2 regions of the Paenibacillus hebaui genome follow, and region 1 is predicted to be linked to the other one. Evidence: a T-box and tRNA genes for the amino acid it is inferred to sense, from the RefSeq annotation. Region 1 holds a T-box; the other holds one or more tRNA genes.
What was found. A T-box is a leader RNA that pairs with one kind of tRNA and senses whether it is charged. The one in region 1 lies ahead of tyrS (tyrosine--tRNA ligase), so its partner is inferred to be a tRNA-Tyr.

Region 1 (3,385 bases):
AGTAAAAGACCGTCTCCATCATGTCATTGACATGAATGGAGACGGTCTTTTTGTGTTCCTTGGGAAGGTAAAACATCCGTTATGACCTTTCCAGGATTCATACGATTGCTAAGAATACTACTTCAACTTCACCAAACTGTAGTTCTTCTTGCCTTTACGGATAATGATGAATTTACCACCGATGGCGTGCTCTGCGGAGACCGTGAATTCCAGCTCCGTAATTTTCTCACCGTTCATGGAGATCGCTCCTTTGGTGACATCCTCACGTGCCTGACGTTTGGATGGCTCCAGGCCAAGATCCACGAGCCAGTCTACAATATTTTTCGCTTCACCGTCGGTTTCGAACGTTGGCATTTCCTTGAAGCCCTGCTCGATTTCGCCTGCTGTAAGAGAACGAATATCTCCGCTGAACAGTGCTGCGGTAATACGTTTCGCCTGCTCCAGCATGTCGTCGCCGTGAACGAATTTCGTCATTTCTTCAGCGAGCGCCTTTTGTGCTTCACGCTTATGCGGCTCGGTTTCTACTTTTTCCGCTAAAGCCTCAATTTCTTCTTTGCTCAGGAACGTGAAGTATTTCAGGTATTTGATCACATCACGGTCATCGGTATTCGCCCAGAACTGGTAGAATTCAAATGGAGTTGTCTTGTTTGGATCAAGCCAGATGGCACCGCCCGCCGATTTACCAAATTTAGTACCGTCTGCTTTGAGCATGAGTGGAATCGTCAGACCATAAGCTTTTGCTTCTGATCCTTCTTTTTTCCGAATCAGATCAAGACCACTTGTGATGTTGCCCCATTGATCAGAACCGCCGATTTGCAGCTGAACATCCTCATGTTGGAACAGGTGCAGGTAATCGAGCGATTGGAGAATCTGGTAGGAGAACTCGGTAAACGAGATTCCGTCTTCCAGTCTGCTCGCAACCACGTCTTTGGCCAGCATCGTGTTGAGGTTAAAGTTCTTCCCGTAGTCGCGCAAAAATTCAATCACATTGATTTTATGTGTCCAGTCGTAATTGTTTACCATACGTACCTGATTGTCTCCATCGGTGACAAAGAGCTTTTTCATTTGTGCAGTCAGAGCATCCACATTAGCCTGTACTTCTTCCATCGTTTGCAGGGAACGCTCCGATTGACGACCACTTGGATCACCAATGGTGCCTGTAGCTCCCCCAATCAGAATGACAGGACGGTGGCCGGCGAGTTGGAAACGTTTCAGCATCATAAACGGAATTAAATGCCCAATATGCATGCTGTCACCTGTAGGGTCAACTCCACAGTACAAGGAAACCGACGTCGTCTCAGTCAACTCACGAAGACCCTCCGCATCCGTCTGTTGGTTAATAGCATCGCGCCATTCCAGTTCATCAATAATATTCAAAACAAACAACCCCTTCTCTATCCATTGGTATTAGTCCATGATTTACGTTAATTCATAAAGAGCTAAGCCTGGTGAGACTTTTTTGGACACAAAAAAATCGCCGCCTTGTCTTCAATAGACATAGGGACGATTATCATAACCGTGGTACCACCCAACTTGCACAGACAACAGCTTACACGCTGTCCATACCGCTTTCGGCAAAATATCGATCGCCATTCCGCTTGGCATTACCCAAGTACTCCAGAGTGTAATTCGCAGCCCTTGTATGTATCAGGTTCCATCACCCCCTGACTTTCTGTAACAGGGACAAAGCCGCTACTGCGCTCTATCAACGTAATTCATGTATTCAATTTATAGCCAGTATAGCCGAACGTTAAAATCATTGCAAGGGCAAGTGTACAATCTCTAGACCGAACGATAGATGCGAGCCTGCACCCAACTTATAGAGTCATCATTTTTAACTTCCCGTGATAATAATCAAAGGCCTTCTGCGCGATCTGATCCTCATTGGCCCAGAATTGCTGATCCAGTGTATCCAGCTGTTGCTCCTGTTCTGCTGTTAGATATTGAGGAATATCCCACAGCTCTGTAAGCCTTTCATCCTCTTCCAAATGCTCAATGCAGCCGTATGCTGACTTTATAATCTCCAACACTTGAGTCGCACCAATGGTATGTAATGCCCGCAAGGCATGGAGATATGCCTCTTCGCCCCAGTTGCAGAAAAACTGTATAAAGCCACCGTTAAAGACATCCACCTCTAACAGCCATATAGCAGCAATTTCCTGCTCATTTGGAGTTAACGCAGCCCATCCCTGTGCAGATTCATTCTTTTTCTCGACAAATGATACCGCATACTCATACCAGATATCATTGATATCCTGTTCACTCACGTCAATCACCTCTCTTTTCTTGGTTTTAGTGTCTGCCGTTCAAGCTCCTGACGTTTGCCTGACATATGGAACACCTTCCCATTTAAAGGTCTCAAACAAACGATTAACATAGTTCTCCATCTGTTCCCTACGGAATGATGTCTGCACAAGCAACTTTATAAGAATGGCTGCCAGTTCTCGTTTACTTCGGATGTTGGACATGAAATCACCCACTTCAAAAAGTTACACACTTCTATTTCATTTGGTTGCACGATCTTTCTCCGAATTCAGTAAGAACGGTGAAAGCTGACGTTGACCTCATAATGAAAAAGCTGCCAATGGCAGCCTCTTCATTACACACATTTTCAATCAAGTCCCACAAAAAGTCTGATAAGACGTATCGCATTGTGCAGGCAGTTTAGCATATTCAGCTTGATCATGGGAATGCGCGTACGGGCTTGCCAGAACAGCAAGAAGCTTTTCCATCACACTAAGGTCTCCATGATTCTCCGCTCGTTCAAGTGCTTCTTCTACCCGATGATTCCGAGGAATTACCGCCGGATTGCTGTCTTTCATCAATTGCTGCGAAACATCCTTCGCTTCCTGCTGTCTGCCCAACCTTGCCTGCCACCGATCGTTCCATTCAGCAAACTCTGAAGTGCCAAACCAAGAATTCCTCTCCAACGTATCAAAGGTCAATGCCAGGAAAGTATTGGTGTAATCTGCATTATGCTTCTCCATGAGTTCAAGAAGGTCTCTGATTAGCGTTTCGTCCTCAGCCTCTTCATTAAACAAACCCAACTTGGATCTCATACCGGAGAGCCAATGATGATGATACAACTCAGAGAACTGGGCAATGGCAGTCTGAGCGATTTGCACAGCCTGTTCTTCATCTTCATGCAGCAGCGGCAGAAGTGTCTCGGCAAATCGAGCCAAATTCCAGCCACCAATATACGGTTGATTGCCGTAGGCATACCGACCTTGTGTATCAATTGAACTGAATACTGTCGCCGGATTATAAGCATCCATAAAGGCACACGGTCCATAATCAATCGTCTCACCACTGATCGCCATATTATCCGTGTTCATCACACCGTGGATGAATCCAACCTGTTGCCACTTGGCAATGAGAGACGCCT
Region 2 (3,385 bases), 1.8 Mb from region 1:
GCTCAACGGATAAAAGCTACCCTGGGGATAACAGGCTTATCTCCCCCAAGAGTCCACATCGACGGGGAGGTTTGGCACCTCGATGTCGGCTCATCGCATCCTGGGGCTGAAGTAGGTCCCAAGGGTTGGGCTGTTCGCCCATTAAAGCGGTACGCGAGCTGGGTTCAGAACGTCGTGAGACAGTTCGGTCCCTATCTGTCGTGGGCGTAGGAAATTTGAGAGGAGCTGTCCTTAGTACGAGAGGACCGGGATGGACGTACCGCTGGTGTACCAGTTGTTCCGCCAGGAGCACCGCTGGGTAGCTATGTACGGAAGGGATAAGCGCTGAAAGCATCTAAGCGTGAAGCCCCCCTCAAGATGAGATTTCCCAGTATGTAAGACCCCTTGAAGACGACGAGGTAGATAGGCTGGGGGTGGAAGTGCAGCAATGCATGGAGCTGACCAGTACTAATCGGTCGAGGGCTTATCCAATATGCAGGTTGTAAATCGCAAATTTCGTTTCGAATCTAGTTTTCAGAGAATGATCTCTGAAGCATATTCCCTGATAGCTCAGTTGGTAGAGCACTCGACTGTTAATCGAGTTGTCACAGGTTCGAGCCCTGTTCGGGGAGCCATATGGAGAGGTGTCCGAGCTGGCCGAAGGAGCACGATTGGAAATCGTGTAGGCGTCACAAGCGTCTCGAGGGTTCGAATCCCTCTCTCTCCGCCATAGTAAGGCCCGTTGGTCAAGGGGTTAAGACACCTCCCTTTCACGGAGGTAACAGGGGTTCGAATCCCCTACGGGTCATATTTTAACTTCAAAAAAAGAAGTTGATTTTCACAAGAGATTTATGTTAAACTCATAAATGTGTTGTTCGGAGGCTTAGCTCAGCTGGGAGAGCATCTGCCTTACAAGCAGAGGGTCGGGGGTTCGATCCCCTCAGCCTCCACCATATCTATTTTTGAATAACGACGCGGGGTGGAGCAGCCCGGTAGCTCGTCGGGCTCATAACCCGAAGGCCGCAGGTTCAAATCCTGCCCCCGCAATTAATCTTTCTTAATTGAAAGTAATCTGGAACCGTGGTGTAGTTGGCCTAACATGCCTGCCTGTCACGCAGGAGATCGCGGGTTCGAATCCCGTCGGTTCCGCCATTTTTATTCTTCATGAGGAAGCTGTTCACTAAATCTGCTATTAGGCATCGACGCCCTAGATAAAGTGTAACGTTTCAGGTTTAAACTTTATTATGGCTCGGTAGCTCAGTCGGTAGAGCAGAGGACTGAAAATCCTCGTGTCGGCGGTTCGATTCCGTCCCGAGCCACCATTTATCACAACTTAATACGCCGGTGTAGCTCAACTGGTAGAGCAACTGACTTGTAATCAGTAGGTTGGGGGTTCAAGTCCTCTCGCCGGCACCATTTAATCCTGGAGGATTAGCGAAGTGGCCAAACGCATCAGACTGTAAATCTGCTCCCGTACGGGTTCGGTGGTTCGAATCCATCATCCTCCACCAGTTTTATAGGGGCATAGTTTAAAGGTAGAACAACGGTCTCCAAAACCGTTGGTGTGGGTTCAATTCCTGCTGCCCCTGCCAATTAAATTTTTAAAGATATATTTTATTGTGGCGGTCGTGGCGAAGTGGTTAACGCACCGGTTTGTGGATCCGGCATTCGGGGGTTCAATTCCCCTCGATCGCCCTTTTGTTTTTTTGGGGATTAGCCAAGCGGTAAGGCAACGGACTTTGACTCCGTCATGCATAGGTTCAAATCCTATATCCCCAGCCATTTTGCGGACGTGGCTCAGCGGTAGAGCATCGCCTTGCCAAGGCGAGGGTCGCGGGTTCGATTCCCGTCGTCCGCTCCAAAATGTGGCGCCATAGCCAAGTGGTAAGGCACAGCTCTGCAAAAGCTTTATCCCCAGTTCGAATCTGGGTGGCGCCTCCAGTATATTTTTACAAACTATGCAACAAATCAAATGTGCCGGCGTGGCGGAATGGCAGACGCGCTCGACTCAAAATCGAGTGGGAAACCGTGGAGGTTCGAGTCCTCTCGCCGGTATACTTAATAGACCTATGAATTGCTTCGGCGATTTATAGGTCTATTTTTATGATATATTGTTTCTGTTTGAATTACAGCGTTGCATTCTTTTATGTATTGAGGTATATTTGATTAAATACATTGTAGATAAGTAAAGTCTTTTATTTTTTGTGTTAATAATAGATATTGAGGATCTATTAAGTTTGGATTTGTATTTATTTAAGTTATTTATTATGTAGTTCTATAGTTTATCAAAGGAAATGGAGTGAAGCAGCATGTCTAAGGAAATACACGTATCAAAGTACTCTGAGATTTTATTCGATCCATCTGTATGGGAAGAGGAGTGGAAGAATCAGTCGACAAGTTCAATATACAAACAGCAGAGTTTCTCACCTGATAAAGAAGAAGTATATGAACGATGGGCCAGGGAATATCATCAACAGTCGTTTACTGAACAAGGAAAACAAAGAACCGAACGCATCATAGGCTGGATTGAGAATCAGGGAGTGGATCTTAACGGTTTATCTATATTGGACATTGGAGCAGCCTCAGGCATCTTTACGATCCCTTTTGCGAACAGAGGAGCGTCCATTACAGCTGTAGAACCCTACAAGCTATTCAATTCATTAATGAAAGAGAAGATTCCTCTGTCCTTGCAATCCAGTATTGATGTCATATCAGAACGATTCGAAGACATATCGATTCAGGAGAAGGGCTGGGAAAAGAAATATGACTTCGCCTTTGCATCGATGTGCCCGGCAATGTCCAACTGGGAAACGATCGAACAGGCGATCAGCACTGCCCAAAAGTATGTTTACATCAGCACGATGGCTGGGCCCAAAGAACATACACTATTCGATGAGCTTAAAGAGGTATTAGGTGTTTATCCATCAGGCATCACTGGGGATATGGGGTTTATACAACAGTTGCTGTACTTGAAAGGTTATTCTTACACCACCTTGATCACTAAAGAAACAAGTTGTATTGAGATGTCTACTGAGGAGGTCGTCGATAAGCTTCAGGAATGGTTTCGCTCGCACGAACTGCCAACGGATGAAGGTTCACTTGCCTTGGCTGAAAAATATATTCGAGACACTTACAAAGATGGTGTGGTTAAGTTCTCGAGAGGTGGGAAGTTCGGCAAAATTCTGATTCAACTGGAACAACCGAACATGAAAGTGCTACGCAGCTAAGCGTAGTAATTGATATCAGTAACCATTCTTCCAGATATGATCGAAAGGGGATGTCCCATATGCCATGAACATGAATGGCATATGGGACATCTTTATTTAGCGTTGTTACTGTCTAATCAATGGAGCACACGCTATTCGCTCCATGTTCCATTGGTCTACGCTTTAACTATAGACATACC

Region 2: it has a tRNA-Tyr gene. The T-box ahead of tyrS (tyrosine--tRNA ligase) is inferred to sense a tRNA for this amino acid. The anticodon was not compared.

Annotation. Positions count from the first base shown of each region.
Region 1 covers NZ_CP196836.1:4,168,063-4,171,447, forward strand. The annotation lists gene tyrS (tyrosine--tRNA ligase) at 118-1,377, opposite strand; T-box leader at 1,497-1,718, opposite strand; gene ACR32F_RS18430 (DMP19 family protein) at 1,818-2,267, opposite strand; gene ACR32F_RS18435 (hypothetical protein) at 2,307-2,468, opposite strand; gene ACR32F_RS18440 (protein adenylyltransferase SelO) at 2,616-3,385, opposite strand, start outside.
Region 2 covers NZ_CP196836.1:5,983,141-5,986,525, reverse strand. The annotation lists rRNA gene ACR32F_RS27230 (23S ribosomal RNA) at 1-471, shown strand, start outside; tRNA gene ACR32F_RS27225 (tRNA-Asn) at 539-614, shown strand; tRNA gene ACR32F_RS27220 (tRNA-Ser) at 618-709, shown strand; tRNA gene ACR32F_RS27215 (tRNA-Glu) at 716-787, shown strand; tRNA gene ACR32F_RS27210 (tRNA-Val) at 857-932, shown strand; tRNA gene ACR32F_RS27205 (tRNA-Met) at 953-1,026, shown strand; tRNA gene ACR32F_RS27200 (tRNA-Asp) at 1,054-1,131, shown strand; tRNA gene ACR32F_RS27195 (tRNA-Phe) at 1,226-1,301, shown strand; tRNA gene ACR32F_RS27190 (tRNA-Thr) at 1,320-1,395, shown strand; tRNA gene ACR32F_RS27185 (tRNA-Tyr) at 1,405-1,490, shown strand; tRNA gene ACR32F_RS27180 (tRNA-Trp) at 1,498-1,571, shown strand; tRNA gene ACR32F_RS27175 (tRNA-His) at 1,602-1,674, shown strand; tRNA gene ACR32F_RS27170 (tRNA-Gln) at 1,687-1,761, shown strand; tRNA gene ACR32F_RS27165 (tRNA-Gly) at 1,766-1,840, shown strand; tRNA gene ACR32F_RS27160 (tRNA-Cys) at 1,847-1,920, shown strand; tRNA gene ACR32F_RS27155 (tRNA-Leu) at 1,956-2,034, shown strand; gene ACR32F_RS27150 (class I SAM-dependent methyltransferase) at 2,289-3,206, shown strand.